One region of the Paenibacillus beijingensis genome, then DNA from elsewhere that is predicted to be linked to it. Evidence: riboswitches for the same ligand, from Rfam matches in the RefSeq annotation. Region 1 holds a riboswitch; each other region holds the start of a gene.
What was found. A riboswitch is a leader RNA that binds a small molecule or an ion and turns the genes downstream of it on or off. The one in region 1 is predicted to bind cobalamin.
Positions count from the first base shown of each region.

Region 2: another riboswitch for cobalamin. It lies ahead of cobJ (precorrin-3B C(17)-methyltransferase); the one in region 1 lies ahead of VN24_RS21350 (ABC transporter substrate-binding protein).
Region 3: another riboswitch for cobalamin. It lies ahead of VN24_RS03445 (energy-coupling factor ABC transporter permease); the one in region 1 lies ahead of VN24_RS21350 (ABC transporter substrate-binding protein).

Region 1 covers NZ_CP011058.1:4,708,012-4,713,740, forward strand. Annotated here, with positions in the region: gene VN24_RS21345 (heavy metal translocating P-type ATPase) at 1-2,162, shown strand, start outside; cobalamin riboswitch at 2,248-2,499, shown strand; gene VN24_RS21350 (ABC transporter substrate-binding protein) at 2,784-3,806, shown strand; gene VN24_RS21355 (FecCD family ABC transporter permease) at 3,814-4,845, shown strand; gene VN24_RS21360 (ABC transporter ATP-binding protein) at 4,842-5,618, shown strand; gene cobT (nicotinate-nucleotide--dimethylbenzimidazole phosphoribosyltransferase) at 5,729-5,729, shown strand, end outside.
Region 2 covers NZ_CP011058.1:5,129,987-5,135,715, reverse strand. Annotated here, with positions in the region: gene VN24_RS23190 (FAD-binding oxidoreductase) at 1-322, shown strand, start outside; gene VN24_RS23185 (MFS transporter) at 322-864, shown strand; cobalamin riboswitch at 952-1,145, shown strand; gene cobJ (precorrin-3B C(17)-methyltransferase) at 1,366-3,045, shown strand; gene VN24_RS23175 (sirohydrochlorin chelatase) at 3,061-4,002, shown strand; gene cobK (precorrin-6A reductase) at 4,050-4,817, shown strand; gene VN24_RS23165 (precorrin-8X methylmutase) at 4,853-5,503, shown strand; gene VN24_RS23160 (cobalt-precorrin-5B (C(1))-methyltransferase) at 5,527-5,729, shown strand, end outside.
Region 3 covers NZ_CP011058.1:715,467-721,195, reverse strand. Annotated here, with positions in the region: gene VN24_RS03455 (M24 family metallopeptidase) at 1-3, shown strand, start outside; gene VN24_RS03450 (hypothetical protein) at 190-573, shown strand; cobalamin riboswitch at 725-911, shown strand; gene VN24_RS03445 (energy-coupling factor ABC transporter permease) at 1,059-1,820, shown strand; gene VN24_RS03440 (energy-coupling factor ABC transporter substrate-binding protein) at 1,817-2,110, shown strand; gene cbiQ (cobalt ECF transporter T component CbiQ) at 2,107-2,889, shown strand; gene VN24_RS03430 (energy-coupling factor ABC transporter ATP-binding protein) at 2,915-3,769, shown strand; gene VN24_RS03425 (metal-dependent hydrolase) at 3,816-4,529, shown strand; gene gatC (Asp-tRNA(Asn)/Glu-tRNA(Gln) amidotransferase subunit GatC) at 4,751-5,038, shown strand; gene gatA (Asp-tRNA(Asn)/Glu-tRNA(Gln) amidotransferase subunit GatA) at 5,068-5,729, shown strand, end outside.

The DNA of each region.
Region 1 (5,729 bases):
GAAAAATGGACGGCGTCCGCCAAGTTTCCGTCAGCTACGCCTCCAGAATGGCTTGGATTCGCTTTGACCCGCTGTTGCAGCAGCCTGCCCGGATCGTGGAGAGGATCGGACAGCTGGGCTTTCGGGCGGTCGGCACCGAAGGTGCCGGCGTATCTTTCGATGAGGCTGCCCGTCTGCAAATGCGGCTCATCGTCTCCGCTTTATTCAGCTTGCCGCTGCTCTGGTCGATGGCGGACCATGTGCCGCTGCTTGGCCTGCTTCCTATGCCGCCGCTTTTTCGCAATCTGTGGTTTCAGCTGGCAATTGCGTCCGTCATCCAGTTCGGTATCGGAATGCCATTTTATATCGGCGCTTGGAATGCTCTCCGCGAGCGGACCGCCAATATGGATGTGCTCGTCGCGGTCGGCACTACCGCCGCCTATTTATACAGTCATTACATGGTCTTTGCTTTTATTCGCGAATCCGGCGGCTTTCGTTTGACGTCAGGGAGCCATCCTGCCGTCTATTTCGAAACGCCGGCTGTCGTTATTACCGCGCTCCTTCTTGGCAAATATATGGAATCCCGCATCGCTGCGCGCGCCTTGCGCGAAACCGAAGGCTACGGCGGGCTGCGCAGCAAGGAAGCGGTAATCGTCCGCGCGGGCTCCAGGCGCAGCGTCCCGCTTGCCGAGGTGCGGGTCGGGGATCACGTAATGGCGGAAGCGGGCGCCAAAATTCCGGTCGACGGCGTCGTGCTGGAAGGAGAGGCCGAGGCCGACGAATCGTTGCTGACCGGCGAGAGCCGTCCGGTCCGGAAGCGGACCGGAGCAGAAGTATGGGCCGGTACCGTGCTTATTGGCGGCACGCTTCGCATCCGTACGGAAGCGGTCCAGGCGGGTACGATGCTCGATCGTATCCATGGGCTGCTGAAGCGGGCGCAAGCGTCCAAATCGACGGTTCAGCGCCGGGTGGACCGAATATCCGTAATTTTTGTTCCCGCTATGCTTACGTTGTCGGTGTTGACGTTTGCCGGAAACTGGCTCTGGTTTGCCCCCGGCGAGACGGACCGCGCCCTGCTCCGTTCGCTGGCCGTACTGCTGGCCGCTTGCCCGTGCGCGCTTGGCCTTGCCGCTCCGATCTCACTGGTCATCGCTTCCGGGAGGCTCGCGCGCCGGGGGATCGTCGTCAAGGACGCGGGGGCGCTGGAGAGGCTGGCGCATCTCGACACACTCGTACTGGACAAGACGGGCACCTTGACCGAAGGAAAGCCAAATCTGAGCGCTGTGAAGCCGCTGGCGGTAAGCGAGACGGCTTTGCTGCGCTTGGCCGCGGCTGCGGAGTCCGCTTCGCCGCATCCGTTCGCGAAGGCGATTGTCGATGCGGCAGCAAGCCGCGGACTCGTTCCACCTTCCTCGACCGGCATCCGCGAGCTGCCCGGATATGGGATCACCGCTCAAGTGGAGGGCCGGCAGATCGGCATTGGCAGCGCCAAATTTATGGAAGATCAGCAGTGGACCGGATTGGAGGCGCTGCAGTTATTCGCACGGAAGCACGAGGATGCCGGCGCAACGGTGCTTTATGTCGCCGCTGACGGCAGATGCCTCGGCGCATTCGCGTTTTCGGATAAAGTAAAAGACTCGTCGGAACGGGCGGTAGCTTGGCTCCGAAAGGCGGGACTTGACGTACATCTTGCGACCGGCGACCACAAGGCGCCGGCGCTGGCTGCGGCGGAAACGGCCGGAATCGGGTCCGTGCATGCGTCGATGACGCCGGAGCGGAAGTTTGCGCTGGTGGAATCGCTGAAGCGGGAGGGACGCGTCACGGCAATGGCCGGCGACGGCTGGAACGACGCCCCTGCGCTGGCTGCCGCCGATGTCGGCTTCGCGCTCGGAAGCGGAGCCCGGGCGGCATTGGAGGCGGGTCATCTGACGCTGCTGCGGCCGCGCTTGACCGGCATTTGCCAGGCAATCGCGATCAGCCGCCTAACGCTTCGCAATATCCGGCAAAATCTGGCCTTTGCGCTGTTGTACAATATGATGATCGTGCCGCTGGCGGTCTGCGGCCTGCTTCAGCCGTGGATGGCCGGAGGCGCGATGGCGCTCAGCTCGCTGTCGGTCGTCTGCAACGCGCTGCGGCTCGGCCGCTTGATTGACCGCAAGCTGAAGGAGAATTCGGCAGAATGATGCGGCAGCGGGCACGCGCGGCGCAAGCTTTGCGGATAAGGATAGACAAGCCGGGGAAGGGATGGTATAGTTACTACGAATCTTTTTCATAAACATGGAAACAGGTGCCGCAGCGCGGGAGCAGTAGCTTTCGCCCGCAGCGGTTAAAAGGGAAGTCCGGTGAAATTCCGGCACGGACCCGCCACTGTAACAAGCGTTCCGCCTTCGGCAGTCTTTAAGCATGCCGTATCTTCGGAACATGCCGCGCACAGATGCTGTCACTGGAGCTTCATACTCCGGGAAGACATGCACGGCAGCAGCTTGAAGCCAGGAAACCTGCCTGTTTCAGGACGCTGTAACCTACGAGGATTTAGGGTGGTGTCGGAGAGAGGCTGCTTGCTTTGAGGGAACCTGTATTTTGATATGGTTGCCGCCGGACAAGCAAACCTTTTGTTCCTGTAGACAGGAAGCACTTCCGACACGTTCGGAGGTGCTTTTTTTAAATATAAGAAAGGATAACGTTTCATGCTGATCCTTCCTTAATATTTTCACAGCGAAACTTTTGACCGCTGTTGGAGATGAAGACAGCGCTCAAAAGTTTCTGCTTCAAGTTTTAAATTAAAGACAGGGGTGTTGGAAGAAATGAAACAACAAGCAATGAAATCCTTCAAATTATCGGTTGCCATCATGATCGCAGCAGTAATGCTGCTTCTCGCCGCATGCGGCAGCGGCGGCGAAAGCGGCAGCGGAGCCTCCACGAACGGGGCGCCTGCAAACGGTGCGAGCCAATCGGCCGCGTCAGAGGAACCAAGTACGGGAGCGGCAACCGGCAATTCGGCGGACGCCAAGACGACCGCGTATCCGCTGACGGTCAAGGATGCATCGGGAACGGAGATTACGTTTGACAAAGCTCCGGAGCGCGTCGTATCGCTCGTGCCGAGCGAAACGGAAACGTTATTCGCGATCGGAGCGGGCGATGAAGTCGTTGGCGTCGACGAATACAGCAACTATCCCGAGGAGGCAAGCAAAAAAACGAAAATCGGCGATTTGAAGACGAATGTGGAAGCCGTCACCGCGCTTAATCCCGACCTCGTTGTCGCCTCTTCGACGATGAATGCGGAAGCGATAGAAAAGCTGCGCCAGCTGAACATTAAAGTGTACGCGTCCGCACCGAAAACGTACGATGAAACGGTTGACAAAATCGGCCAGCTCGGTCTCATCATGAACAAACAGGAGCAGTCCGGACAAGTGCAGCAGCATATGAAAGATGTGAAGCAGCAGGTCACGGACGCGGTGAAAGACGCTCCGAAGACAAAAGTGTACCTGGAGTTTTCGCCGGGCTGGACGGTCGGCAAAGGCGAGTTTATGGATGAACTGGTGACGCTGGCGGGCGGTACGAATGTGGCCGGCGACCAAAGCGGCTGGTTCGAAGTCAACTCCGAACAAATCGTCAAGGCCAATCCGGAGCTGATCGTATATCCGAAATTGGACGGTAACCCGATTTTGCCCGGCATTAAGAGCCGTGCGGGCTGGTCGGTTATCGACGCGGTGAAGAACAACCGCTTCGCGGAAGTGCCGATGGATCCGCTTGTCCGTGTCGGTCCCCGCCTCGCGGACGGGCTTCTCGATCTGGCAAAGGCGATTCATCCCGACCTTGTGAAATAAAATGGGCATCAAAGCCAAATTGTACGGTTATGGAGGAGCAGGCTTGCTCCTCCTTGCCTTTTCTGTCGTTGTCAGTCTTTCTCTCGGCTCTGCCGGAATGTCCCTTCATGATGTATGGGGCATTTTGACGAGTCGATTGTTTGGAGGCGCAGCCGACGGTTGGAACGAAGGCCAAGAGGCCATCGTGCTGCAAATCCGGCTGCCCAGAGTGATGCTTGCCATTCTGATCGGCGCCGCACTTGCCCTCGCCGGAGCAGGATTTCAGGGCGTCCTGCGCAATCCGCTGGCCGATCCATTCACGCTTGGAGTCGCTTCCGGCTGTTCGGTGGGGGCAGCATTTTTAATTTTGTTCGGATACCAAACATTGGTCGGAATATGGACGCTTCCGGTGGTCGCTTTTGTAACCGGAATTGTCGCGCTGGCAGGTGTTCTGGCGCTTGCCCGCACCAAGGGCGCGATGGGGTTAGAGACGTTAATTTTGTCCGGTGTCGTCATCGAATCTTTTCTCGGCTCGCTCGTATCGTTTATGGTCAGTCTTTCTCAAGGTGTCGTCAACCAGATTTTGTTCTGGCTTATGGGCAGCATTGCGCTAAAAGGATGGAGCGAAGTTTATCTTGTCATCCCTTTTATTGCGGTCGGACTGCCGCTCCTGCTGGCATTTGCACAGCCGCTAAACCTGTTTGTGCTCGGTGAGCGCCATGCGGCTCATCTCGGCGTGCGCGTGGAGCGGACCAAGCTGATCGTGCTGGCAGCATCTACGCTGCTTACGGCGGCGGCGGTATCCGTTGCAGGCGTCATCGGTTTTGTAGGCCTTGTCGTGCCGCACTTGATTCGGCTCATCGCCGGTCCGGATTACCGGCTCATTATCCCGCTTTCTGCAATCGGCGGCGGCATATTCGTGCTATGGGCCGATACGCTGGCGCGGATTGCGCTCAGCCCGCGCGAAATTCAGCTTGGAGTCGTCACCGCTTTTATCGGGGCGCCGTTTTTTGCTTATTTGCTTTACCGCCGTAAAGCGGTTAAAGGGGGAACGACATGATCGAAGCGAAAAATGTCGCGTACCGGCTCGGACAAACCGAGGTGTTAAGCGGTCTTTCGTTTACGCTGGCGCCGGGCAAGCTGTACGGCATTATCGGTCCGAACGGAGTCGGGAAATCGTCGCTGCTTCGTCTCATTTCGGGCGTGGAGAAGCCGGCGGCAGGGCAGCTGCTGCTCGAAGGCAAACAGGCGGCGGCTTACCCCCGCAAGGAACTGGCCCGCTGGCTGTCCGTGCTGCAGCAGGGAGGACTGCCGCCGGTCGGTTTTACGGTCAGGGAAACGGTCGCGATGGGCCGCTTTCCGTTTCAAAACTGGCTTGGGGATGAAGAGGCCGACACCGAAGCCCTGATCGATTCGGTGCTCGAAGCGATGGGACTATCGGCGCTGCAGCACCGGACGATGGACAACTTGAGCGGCGGTGAACGGCAGCGGGTCGCACTGGCCCAAGTGATGGCGCAGCAGCCGCGTTTGGTGCTGCTGGATGAGCCGACGACGTACCTCGATATCGGCTTTCAGGTTTTGCTGATGGATACTGTTTCCGGCTGGCAGCGTAAGCGAGGGCTGACGGCAATTGCCGTCCTTCACGATTTGAATCTGGCTTCGCTTTACTGCGATGAGATATTGGTGCTGCATGAGGGGCAGCTTGCCGCATTCGGTCCTCCGGCCGATATATTGGATGCAGCGCTGGTCCGCCGTGTGTATGGGACGGAGGCGGCAGCCGTTGCGCACCCTGCGAACGGCCGGCCGCAGTTTTTGCTTATGAACGGAAAATGACAGGAAGAACGACAGGGAGGGTTCAAACTTTGAACGAATGGAAACGAAGTGGAACGGGGCAGAGGATTGGCGCGGATGATCGCGAATTCGGGGCTGCGGATGAGAAGGCCA
Region 2 (5,729 bases), 420 kb from region 1:
TACGGTCCGGTATGTCAACCGCGATCAGGAAGCGAAGCTGTCGTATGCAAGAGATGATATGTTCGCGCTTGTATGTCTTTTTAACGTTCCGCTTTCGGATGCGAAACAGGCCACGACCCGGCGAGGGATACAGCGAATTATTGATGAAGTTATCCGTCATCAAGGCACGTATTATTTGCCTTACGTCGGCTATCCGACTTTGGAGCAGTTTCGGGCAGCGTATCCGGAGAACAAAGCTTTCTTCGCAAAAAAGGACGAATACGATCCGGATCATCTTTTTATGAACCATTTCTTTGAACAGTATAGAGGGGACGAAACGTAGTGGAGATCAAGTGGCTCATCCGCTCCCAAAGCATCGTGACGCTGGCAGCCGGTATGATATATCCGTATTACCTGTTGTTTCTCAAAAATCTCGGAAACAGCTACTCGAAGTACGGGCTCGCGTTCGCCGTATTTACAATCAGTTCGGCACTTGCATCCCAATGGCTTGGAGCAAGGCTCGACCGGTATGGCCCGCTAGTGCTGGTCTTGAGCTCGCTAGGAATGACGGCGGCCATGCTGGCTTTTCCGTGGGTGGGCTCCTACTTCTGGGTAATCGTGCTGCAACTGCTGATGGGCACCTGCAGCGCCATGCAAAAAATGGGGGAGCGCCTGCTGCTAGCCGATGGGAGCCAGTCCGGGGTACGCGGACCCGTTCTAGCAAACTACCAGTTCTGGACGTCGGTTGCTTCAGGGTTTGCCGTCCTGATCGGCGGTTACCTGCTCGATTGGTTAACGATCAATGCCCTGTTCTACACGAGCGCCTTGCTCTACGCGGTTAGCTCGTGGGCTGTGTGGAAGCATCGGACAGGTTCAAGGCAATGAAGCTTTGCAACGAATACTCTGTCGAAGCGATAAGGAAATATAGAGTAGACGAAATGATGAACAATATGTTATAGTTCAAATTATTTGCACATATTTTATGGAACCAGGTGTCGAGTGGAAGCATTCGACTTAATAGGGAAACCGGTGAAATTCCGGTACGGTCGCGCCACTGTAAGCGGGGAGCTGCTCTATTGCCACTGTTTCAATGTTTGAAATGGGAAGGCTGTGAGCACAAGCTATGATCCGCAAGTCAGGAGACCTGCCTGTTCTATCAACACCATTGAACCTACGCGTAATAGGGAGGTGTAAGGCAGCAACTTGCGGGTGTGAGGTATGCCGTTAATCGGTTTGCCGATCGGAAGGCCCCTTGTTCATTTCCTTATACTAGTTCTGTTCGTAGGCATCTCCAATGGGGGTGCTTTTTTTGTTGCATTCCTAGAAGGGTGTTGTTTGTTCAGGGCAGCGGATTGCGAAATGATTGTAATGGATAGGGGGAGCGTTATGGCTGAAACAAAGGGCAAGCTGCTCATTATCGGATTTGGGCCTGGAGCATTTGAACATATTACGGAGCGGGCGCGGCAGGCGATCGAGGAGAGCGACGTTATTATCGGCTACAACACTTACGTCGATCTCATTCGCGGGCTTTTGACCGATCAGGAAATTGTGCGGACGGGAATGACGGAAGAAGTTAGCCGTGCGCAGGAAGCGGTACGTCAGGCAGAGATGGGAAAAAAAGTCGCGGTCATCTCCAGCGGCGATTCCGGGGTATACGGCATGGCCGGACTCGTCTACGAGGTGCTGATCGAGAAAGGCTGGAAGCCGGCATCGGGCGTAGAGGTCGAAGTTGTTCCGGGCATTTCTGCGATTAATTCATGTGCTTCGCTTCTTGGAGCACCTGTGATGCACGATGCGTGCACGATCAGCTTAAGCGATCATTTGACACCATGGGAGACGATCGCAAAGCGGGTGGATGCGGCAGCGTCCGCTGATTTTATTATTGCGCTGTACAATCCGCGAAGCGGGAGACGCACCCGCCAGATTGTGGAGACGCAGCGCATCTTGCTGAAATACCGTTCGCCGGAAACGCCGGTCGGTCTCGTCAAAAGCGCTTATCGTGACCGCGAGCAGGTGATATTAACGACGCTCGGCTCCATGCTGGACCATGACATCGGGATGCTGACGACGGTTATCATCGGCAACTCCACGACGTCTGTTTATCAAGGTTTAATGATAACGCCGCGCGGTTACCAGCGTAAATATACGCTGCAAACGGACGAGCAGCCGCTTAAGCCTCATGAGCGACTGCGCACGGAGGCGGAGCCATGGTCGCTAAACGCCCGCGAGGAAAAAAAGGACATGCGAGAAGAGGCGGATGAACCTGAAGTGGTCGAGGCGGCGCAGGCGGTACGGACCAGCGTGCCGGAGGCTCCGGTTGCGCTGGCGATGGAGGCTCTTGGCGCATTGGAGGCAAAAGGCATCATACAGGGCGGATACGCAGTCCATGCGAAGTCGCAGCCGCCTGCCCGCCGGCAGGTCGCCGTTTTCGAAGTGGGCGTTGCGCCAGGCATCGCGAACAAAAAGTTCAGCGCCCGGCAGATGGCGCTGCTCGCAGAGCTTGCAGGCGATAAAGGGGAGATGGAATATACGCCCCATCATCAAATTATTATCCGGGTGGAAACGGAAGATCCGGCGGATATCGTCGCCAGGCTGAAGGCGCAAAAGCTGCTTGTGTTTCCGATCGGGGACGTGGCGCAGATCAAAGCGTGCGATTTTTGCAACCTGGAAAAAGACGAAGCGATCCCGGTCGCGGAGGAGCTGAACAGGCTGATCGGTGGGTTGAAGACGCCGAAGGAATTCAAGATCGGTCTAAACGGATGCGGAATGGCTTGTTACGGAGCGGTACTTGAGGATATCGGCATCGTGTACCGCCGCGGGGCGTACGACTTATTCCTGGGCGGGAAAACGATCGGACGCAACGCGCATGCGGCGCAGCCGGTGGCGGAAGGCATTTCGGCGGAAGAGATTGTACCGACGGTCGAGCGGATTTTCCGGCAATATGCCGAGCAAGGGCATCCGAACGAGCGGTTTCATAAATTTTTCAAGCGCGTCGGCATGATTACAGGATTCGAGCATCGGGATTTCGTACCCCCCGTTGCAGTAGATGCCGTTTGCGGCGATTAATGAGGGGGAATGGAAATGGAAGCAATTTTGCTCGTTGGCCATGGCAGCCGGGATCCGGAGGGAAACGAAGAACTGCTGCGGTTTGCGGAAATGGTGCGCACTAAGGCTCCGCAATTTTTAATCGAAACGTGTTTTTTGGAATTCGCCAAACCGGCCATTAATCAAGGCATTGAGAACTGCGTTAGCCGCGGAGCGACAAGAGTCGTGCTCGTGCCGATCATTTTGTTTGCGGCGGGACATGCGAAGCTGCATATCCCGGATGCGATCGACCATGCAAAGCGGAAATATCATGACGTGCAGTTCGTGTACGGAAGGCCGATCGGCGTGCACCAGAAGGTGGTAAACATTTTGAGGTCCCGGCTGTCTGAGGCGGGGTACATAGAAGGGCTTGAGAGCGGTGCCCGCGATCAGCAAACAGCGGTGCTGCTGCTTGGCAGGGGTAGCAGCGACAGCGATGCGAACAGCGATTTTTATAAAATGGCGCGTTTGTTCTGGGAGCAGGTCCCGGTCAAATGGACGGAAAGCAGCTTTATCGGCGTAACGGAGCCTTCTTTCGAAGACGGGCTGGAACGGTGTCTGCAGCTGGGGGCAAAGACGATTTACGTGCTCCCTTATTTCTTGTTCACGGGTGTGCTGATTAAGCGGATTGAACAGATGGTTGCGGAATTTGCCGCACAGCATCCTGATTGTAAAGTCGTGCTGGCCGACTATTTTGGCTTCCATCCCGAGCTTGCAGAGCTGCTGATCGAACGGGTGGCGGAGGCGAGCGAAGGCCGCGCATTCATGAACTGCGACATGTGCAAATACCGCCTGCAGGCAGCTGCGGAGATAGACCACCACCATCATCACGATCACGACCATCACGATCACGACCATCACGATCATGACCATCATGCTCACGGTCATGACCACGAGCATGATCATCATCATACCGATAAAACTCCGGCAGGCGCATAGCCGACATTCGTTTAACGGGACGGTCAGACATTGAAGGAGGAAAAACGATGATCTTTATGCTTTGCGGAACGAGCGATGCGCGGGAACTGGCGCTGCGGATCAGGCAAAGCGGCGCCGGGCTGCTTACGTCGGTTGTGACGGACAGCGCGGCCAAAAGCTTGCAGGATGAGGGGCTGGACGTGCGGATCGGTCGCCTGACCGACCGAGAAATGACGGAACTGCTTAAGAGCGGTGGCTTCCGCGCGGTTGTCGATGCGAGCCATCCGTTCGCCGAGGAGGCTCACCGCAACGCGATGCAGGCGGCGAGACAAGCCGGCATTCCGTATATCCGCTATGAGCGGGCATCGCTTGTCTATGATAACCATCCCGGGTTGACGGTTGTGCCGGGATATGAGGAAGCCGCTCTAGAAGCGAAGCGCCGCAAAGGCTCCATCATGCTGACCACGGGCAGCAAAACACTGCATATCTTTGCGAAGCATTTGGCAGGAGAACCGGAAATCCGGCTCGTCGCCCGGATGCTGCCGCGCCGCGACAATATGGAGAAGTGCGAGGAGCTTGGCATCGAGCAAAAAAATATTATCGCCATTCAAGGGCCTTTTACAAGGGAAATGAACGAGGCCTTATATCGCCAATTCGGAACTACGGTTATGGTGACGAAGGAAAGCGGCACTACGGGTGCTGTCGATGAAAAAGTGGAAACGGCGCTTCGGCTCGGAATCGATGTCATTTTAATATCGAGGCCGGAAATTGAATTCGGGACGGTATTTGCGGATTACGAAGGCGTGCTTGCGCAATTGCAGGCGATGACCGGTTAGATTTTGATTTGGATGACCATTTGAGGAGGGGTATTATGGATTTTAGAACGGAATTTAAGCCGCTGACGATCCAGCCGCAGGAAATTGAAGATAAAAGCTTCGCCATGATAACCGAGGAGCTCGGCGAGCATCCGTTTACGGAGCTGCAATATCCGGTCGTACAGCGTGTCATCCACGCATCGGCGGATTTTGAGCTCGGCCGCAGTCTCGTTTTCCATCCGGATGCGATCGAGGCCGGCATTGCAGCAATTCGAAGAGGAGAGACCGTCGTTGCGGACGTGCAAATGGTGCAGGTCGGCACGAGCAAGGAACGCATCCGCAAATACGGCGGTGATGTGGCCGTTTATATCTCCGATCCCGACGTAATGGAAGAAGCGAAGCGGCTGAACACGACGCGTGCCATTATCTCGATGCGCAAAGCGGTTCGCAGCGCCGAAGGCGGCATTTACGCGATCGGCAACGCGCCGACGGCGCTGCTTGAATTGATCCGTCTTGTCAAAGAAGGCATCGCGAAGCCGAGCCTTGTAATCGGCATGCCGGTAGGCTTCGTTTCGGCGGCGGAATCGAAGGATGAGCTGCGCAAGCTCGATATTCCTTTTATTACGAACATCGGCCGCAAAGGCGGCAGCACGATTGTTGTGGCTGCGCTGAACGCGCTTTCGATCATGGCCGATAAACGCGGCTAAACGATGGTTTGGGAGGTGATCCGGTGAGTGAGCGGCAGGAGGATCAAGGAGCGCAATCCATGAGGCACGGCTTTACGACCGGCGCGTGCGCCACAGCGGCCGCCAAAGGCGCGCTCACGATGCTGATCACCCAGCAGTCCGTCAGCGAAGCGGAGGTGTGGCTGCCCGCAGGCTTCGTGCACACATTCGAGCTGATCGAAGCGGAGTTTACGCAGGATATGGCTCA
Region 3 (5,729 bases), 1.8 Mb from region 1:
TAAACCGTGTCTCGTATTGGTTCCGCTCCCCTTTGAATAGCCGCGGGGAGTCGTTTTTTAGGTAGTTTTAAAAAAAAGTAAAGAGTTATTTGCTTGCCCTCCGTTTTTCTAGTAAAATTTAATAGAAGCCATCATAACTGTTGAAGATTGGACAGACGTTGAACGGCTAAAGGATAGGGGGCGAAGACGATGCTGAAGCTGGGTGAAAAGGTCGTCATTGTGGCCGATCATTTCGAACAGAACCTTCCGATCGGGGAGTACGGATATATTATCGCTTATGACCGCAATGCGGACAGCATATTTGAATATGTTGTGCGCGTGCCGTCTGCGAACCGGAGTTTTCTGCTGCCGGGCGAAGATGTGGAGCTTGAGGCTGCACTGATTCAACAGGAAGTCGACCGGGTTGAACGCGAGGCGCTGATCGACTTTGCGCTTGCCACTCGCAACGAGGAGCTGTTCAACCGCATTATGAACGTCAAGTCTTCGGACGAAGAGACCGCCGATGCGGGGTCGAAAGAAGTGCAAAGCCGCGAAGACTTCATCAAGCAGGTCAATTTGAAAGCCTGGATTTAATATTTGCCGCACTCATAACCCTGAGGTTATCCTCAGGGTTTTTTTTAATGGTACGCCCTTTGAGACCGCGATCGCCGTTTCGGCTTGTCTCTCTTTCGAAATCTCAATTGACAGTCAACGACGGGAAATGATAGTTTTAATTAAAAGCTAATCATATTCCAATAAACTAGGTGCCTTTGCGGATGCAAAGGGTAACAGGGAATCGGGTGCAAATCCCGAGCGGTCCCGCCACTGTATACAGGGAGTTTTCTTTTCGAACGTCACTTGGGTAAAACCGGGGAAGACAAAAGAAAACGTCGATCTGAAGCCAGGAGACCTACCTAGTTTGTATCGCCATATTGACCTTCGCGGAAAGGAATTGGTGTACGTTTGTTGCTGCCGACGACCGGGAACTTCTTTTTGTCGTCTGTTCATGCGTGCCCAAACCAATCCTGCATAAGCCGGGATTGGTTTTTTTTGTGTGAATATAAAGAGGAGGAATGGTTGTGAAGGTTAACAAATCGGCTGTATTGCTGATCGCGGGTTTTGTTTGTTATTTATGGGTCAATGAGCCCCGGTCCGCTTATGCGATGCACATTATGGAAGGGTTTTTGCCTCCGGCATGGGCGATGTTCTGGTGGGCCGTATTTATTCCGTTTTTTATGTTGGGCGTGCGCTCGCTCATCAAATTAACGAAAGAAGCGCCGGAGCTGAAGCTGATGCTGGGTCTGGCCGGCGCATTCACCTTTGTGCTTTCGGCGCTGAAGATTCCGTCGGTTACGGGCAGCAGCTCGCATCCGACCGGTACCGGGCTTGGCGCCGTCATGTTCGGTCCGCTGCCGATGAGCGTGCTCGGCTCGATCGTGCTTTTTTTCCAGGCGACGCTGCTTGCTCACGGCGGTTTGACGACGCTGGGAGCAAACGCGTTCTCGATGGCGGTGGCGGGGCCGATGGTCGGATATGCGGTATATACGTTGATCATGAAATCGACCGGCAAGCAAAAGCTGTCGATCTTCACCGCTGCGGCGCTCGCCGATTTGTCGACTTACGTCGTGACGTCGATTCAACTGGCAGCCGCTTTTCCGTCCGCGGACGGCGGTTTTATCGCTTCGTTTGCGAAGTTCGGCGGCATCTTTGCCCTGACTCAAATTCCGCTTGCCGTTAGTGAAGGTTTGCTGACGGTGCTGGTTTGGAACTGGCTGCAATCGTACAGCGGAAATGAGCTTTCGTTACTGCAGCGCAAAATGAAAGGAGCTGGCAGCAAATGAACAATAAGGTCAAAAACGGGTTAATCGTGGCTGCGGTTATTTTGCTGGGCGTTTTGCCGCTGCTGCTTGTGAATGGAGAGTTCACAGGAGCGGATGGAGCTGCCGAGGAGATGATCAGGGAGATTAATCCTTCCTTCGAGCCGTGGTTCACGCCGCTGCTTGAGCCGCCCGCGGAAACGGAAAGCATGCTGTTTGCGCTGCAGGCCGCCATCGGAGCCGGTTTTATCGGTTATGTGATCGGCTTGTTTAAAGGCAGATCGTCCAAGTCGTCGAACAAGGACAAGCGATGATCAAAAGCATCGATACGCTGTCGTATGGCAACCGGTTCAGATCCGTGTCGCCGATGTGGAAGACCGGCTTTGCCGCCGTGATGGTTGTGCTGTCGTATTGGACCCACCCGCTCGTGCAAGCGGCGATTTGGGCGTGGATGACGATTTGGACCGTTTATTATGCCGGAATTCCGATCCGCTTTTATTTTGTTCTATTCGGCTCGACGTGCCTCTTTTTTATGATGAGCCTGCCGGCGATGCTGCTTGAAATAACGCGCGGCGGCTTAAGCGGCGCGGGTGATGCCTGGCTTCTTGCCGAAGCCTTCGGCTGGAGCCTGTACGTGCCGTATGCTTCCGTGCAGGCTTCCGCGCTTGCGTTTGACCGGATTGCGGCATGCTCCGCGTGTTTGTTTTTTGTCATTTTCACGACGCCGGTGCCCGAGCTGCTGCAAGTGTTAAAGCGGCTGCGGCTGCCGCATCTCGTCGTGGAGCTCATGCTGCTGACGTACCGGTTCCTGTTCGTGCTGGCGGATACCGCCTACGGGATGTCGGTCGCGCAGCGTTCGCGCGGCGGGCACAACGGCTTTGCCGGAACGATCCGCGATATTGCCATCCTGGTGGTCCGGCTGTTCGGCAAAGCGATGCAGCGGTACAAGGGGCTGTCGAACGGACTCATTTCCAGAGGTTTTGTCAACGAAATTCATTTGGCGCCATACAAAAGCGGACGCATTCCGTTTCGGTACAAGGCGGAAGGCTGTGCGGGCATCGCCGTGCTGCTGGCACTGGAACTGCTGTTTTGACGGCTTTAGGAAGGAGGCTCTCATCATCAAACCGATTTTACAAACCGAGCGGCTCAGCTATACTTATCCCGGATCGGCCGCCCAGGCTTTGCGTGAATTGAACCTCTCCATACCGGAAGGAAAAAAAACGGCGATATGCGGTCATAACGGCTCGGGAAAGTCGACGCTGTTTCTGCAGTCTATCGGCATTTGCCGCCCGGACGGAGGCACGCTTCGCTGGAAGGGCGAGCCGCTGACTTATAAGCCGAAGGAGCTGAAGCGGCTGCGCCGGCAGATCGGCCTTGTGTTTCAGGATCCCGAGCAGCAGCTTATTTTGAATACGCCGTATGAGGATGTTTCGTACGGGCTGCGCAATGCCGGAATGGCCGAAGCGGACATTCATGAGCGGACCTATGCCATGCTGGAGCTGCTGGAGCTAGGGGCGCTTGCCGATACGCCGATTCATCATTTAAGTCTGGGGCAAAAAAAACGGGTCGCACTGGCGGGGGTGCTCGTGCTGGAACCGGAGCTGCTGCTGCTGGACGAGCCGACCGCCTATTTGGACCGCAGCTCGGAGAAGCGGCTTATCGCCGAGCTGGACCGTATTCATAACCGGGGCATGACAACGGTTATGGCAACCCACGATATGAATCTTGTCTACGCTTGGGCGGACTGGGTGCTTGTGCTGGAGAAGGGACGGTGCGTCACGGAAGGCACGCCGGAGCAGGTATTCAAGGACGCCGCATTGATGCACATGCTCGGGCTCGAGCTGCCGATGCTGGTCGAAGTATGGAACGCGCTGCCTGAGTCGATCCGCAATGGACGTCCCGCACCGCGGAATGTAGAAGAGCTGAAACGAAATTATCGTACTTTCTTGTGTACAAACAGCCAGGAAGGGTAAATAATGAGAGTTAGACTACATATCCGAATCAGGAGGTTATGCGCGAATGGAACTTATTTATCATGGGCATTCCTGCGTGCAAATCGTATCGGAAGGCAAGTCGCTGCTGATTGATCCGTTTTTGAGAGGGAACGAGCTGGCGGTTACGAAGCCGGAGGAGATTAAAACCGATTACGTACTGCTCACTCATGCGCATACGGATCATATTTTGGATGCCGAAGCGATCGCCAAAGCGAACGACGCAACGGTTGTCGCCATCCATGAGCTCGCTACATACATGTCTTGGAAAGGGCTCAAAACGGTCGATATGAACATCGGCGGCACGCTTGACCTTGGCTTTGCCCAAGTGACGATGATCCAGGCGTTCCACAGCTCCGGCATCGTTCTGCCGGACGAGCAGCGCATCATCTATGCCGGCATGCCGGCCGGTTTTATTGTCCGTGCGGAAGGAAGCAGCATTCTTCATGCCGGCGACACCTCCTTGTATTCCGACATGAAGCTGATCGGCGAGCGGAATCATTTCGACGTCGCTTTCATTCCGATCGGCGACCGGTACACGATGGGGCCGAAGGACGCCCTCCAGGCAGCGGAATGGTTCGGCGCGAAGCTGGTCGTTCCGGTGCACTACGACACGTTTGCGCCGATTCGCCAGGACGCCGAAGATTTCGTGCGGGAGCTGACGGAGCGCGGCATGAAAGGGCAGGTGCTGGCTCCCGGCGGAAAGCTCGATATCCGTGTAAGAGGCGAGGTCCGCGACTAGATAGAGGCGGACGACCGCTTGTTCTTTCGAAGTTCCAGCAGCGTGACCGATAAAGCGGAGACCCTTGAGAATCGGGCGGGTTTCCGCTTTGTCGTCGTTAAGTGACCTTAGGCAGGCCGGCAGCGATGCTAATGTGTGATGCGTTATGCTCTGTTTTCATTGAGTTGGCGGCCCGATATACGCTATAATGGAAAGAATGATTCCAAGGAGGACATGACTGCATGAGCATAACGCTTCAGGACGTCGAACACGTGGCGGGCCTCGCCCGGCTTGATTTGAGCGAAGAGGAAAAAGATATTTTCACAGGACAATTGAATGCGATCTTAAAATATGTGGAAAAGCTCAGCGAGCTGGATACCGACGGCATAGAGCCGACCAGCCATGTGCTTCCGATCGCCAATGTGATGCGGGAAGACGAAGTAAAGCCGTCCATTGACGTGGAGAAAGCGCTGCTGAACGCGCCCGACGATGAAGACGGCCAGTTTAAGGTGCCGGCCGTGCTGGACTAATATTGCATCGATTGAAAGGGGGGCCACTGTTGGCCATTTTTGATTTACGCCTGCAGGAAGTGCATGACAAGCTGAAAGGCGGAGAAATTTCCGCAGCAGAGCTGACCGATGCGTCTTACAAGCGCATTGCCGAAACGGAGCCGAAAATCAAGGCGTTTATAACGCTTGATGAAGAACGCGCCCGCACCGGCGCCGCGGATCTCGACAACAAACTGAAGGACGGCTCCGAACGCGGGCTGCTGTTCGCGCTGCCGGCCGGAGTGAAGGACAACATCGTAACGGAAGGACTGCTGACGACGTGCGGCAGTCAATTCTTAAGCAATTATAACCCGATTTACGACGCAACGGTCGTAAGCAAGCTGAAGACGGCCGGTTCCGTCACCGTCGGCAAGCTGAATATGGACGAGTTTGCGATGGGCGGTTCAAACGAGAATTCCAGCTATTATCCGGTCCGCAACCCGTGGAATACCGAATATGTTCCGGGCGGCTCCAGCGGCGGCTCCGCCGCTTCCGTGGCGGCAGGACAAGTTTATTTTGCGCTCGGCTCCGACACGGGCGGTTCGATCCGCCAGCCTGCCGCCTACTGCGGCATCGTCGGACTGAAACCGACTTACGGCCTCGTATCGCGGTTCGGGCTTGTCGCGTTCGCTTCTTCGCTCGACCAGATCGGTCCGCTGACGAAAAACGTTGA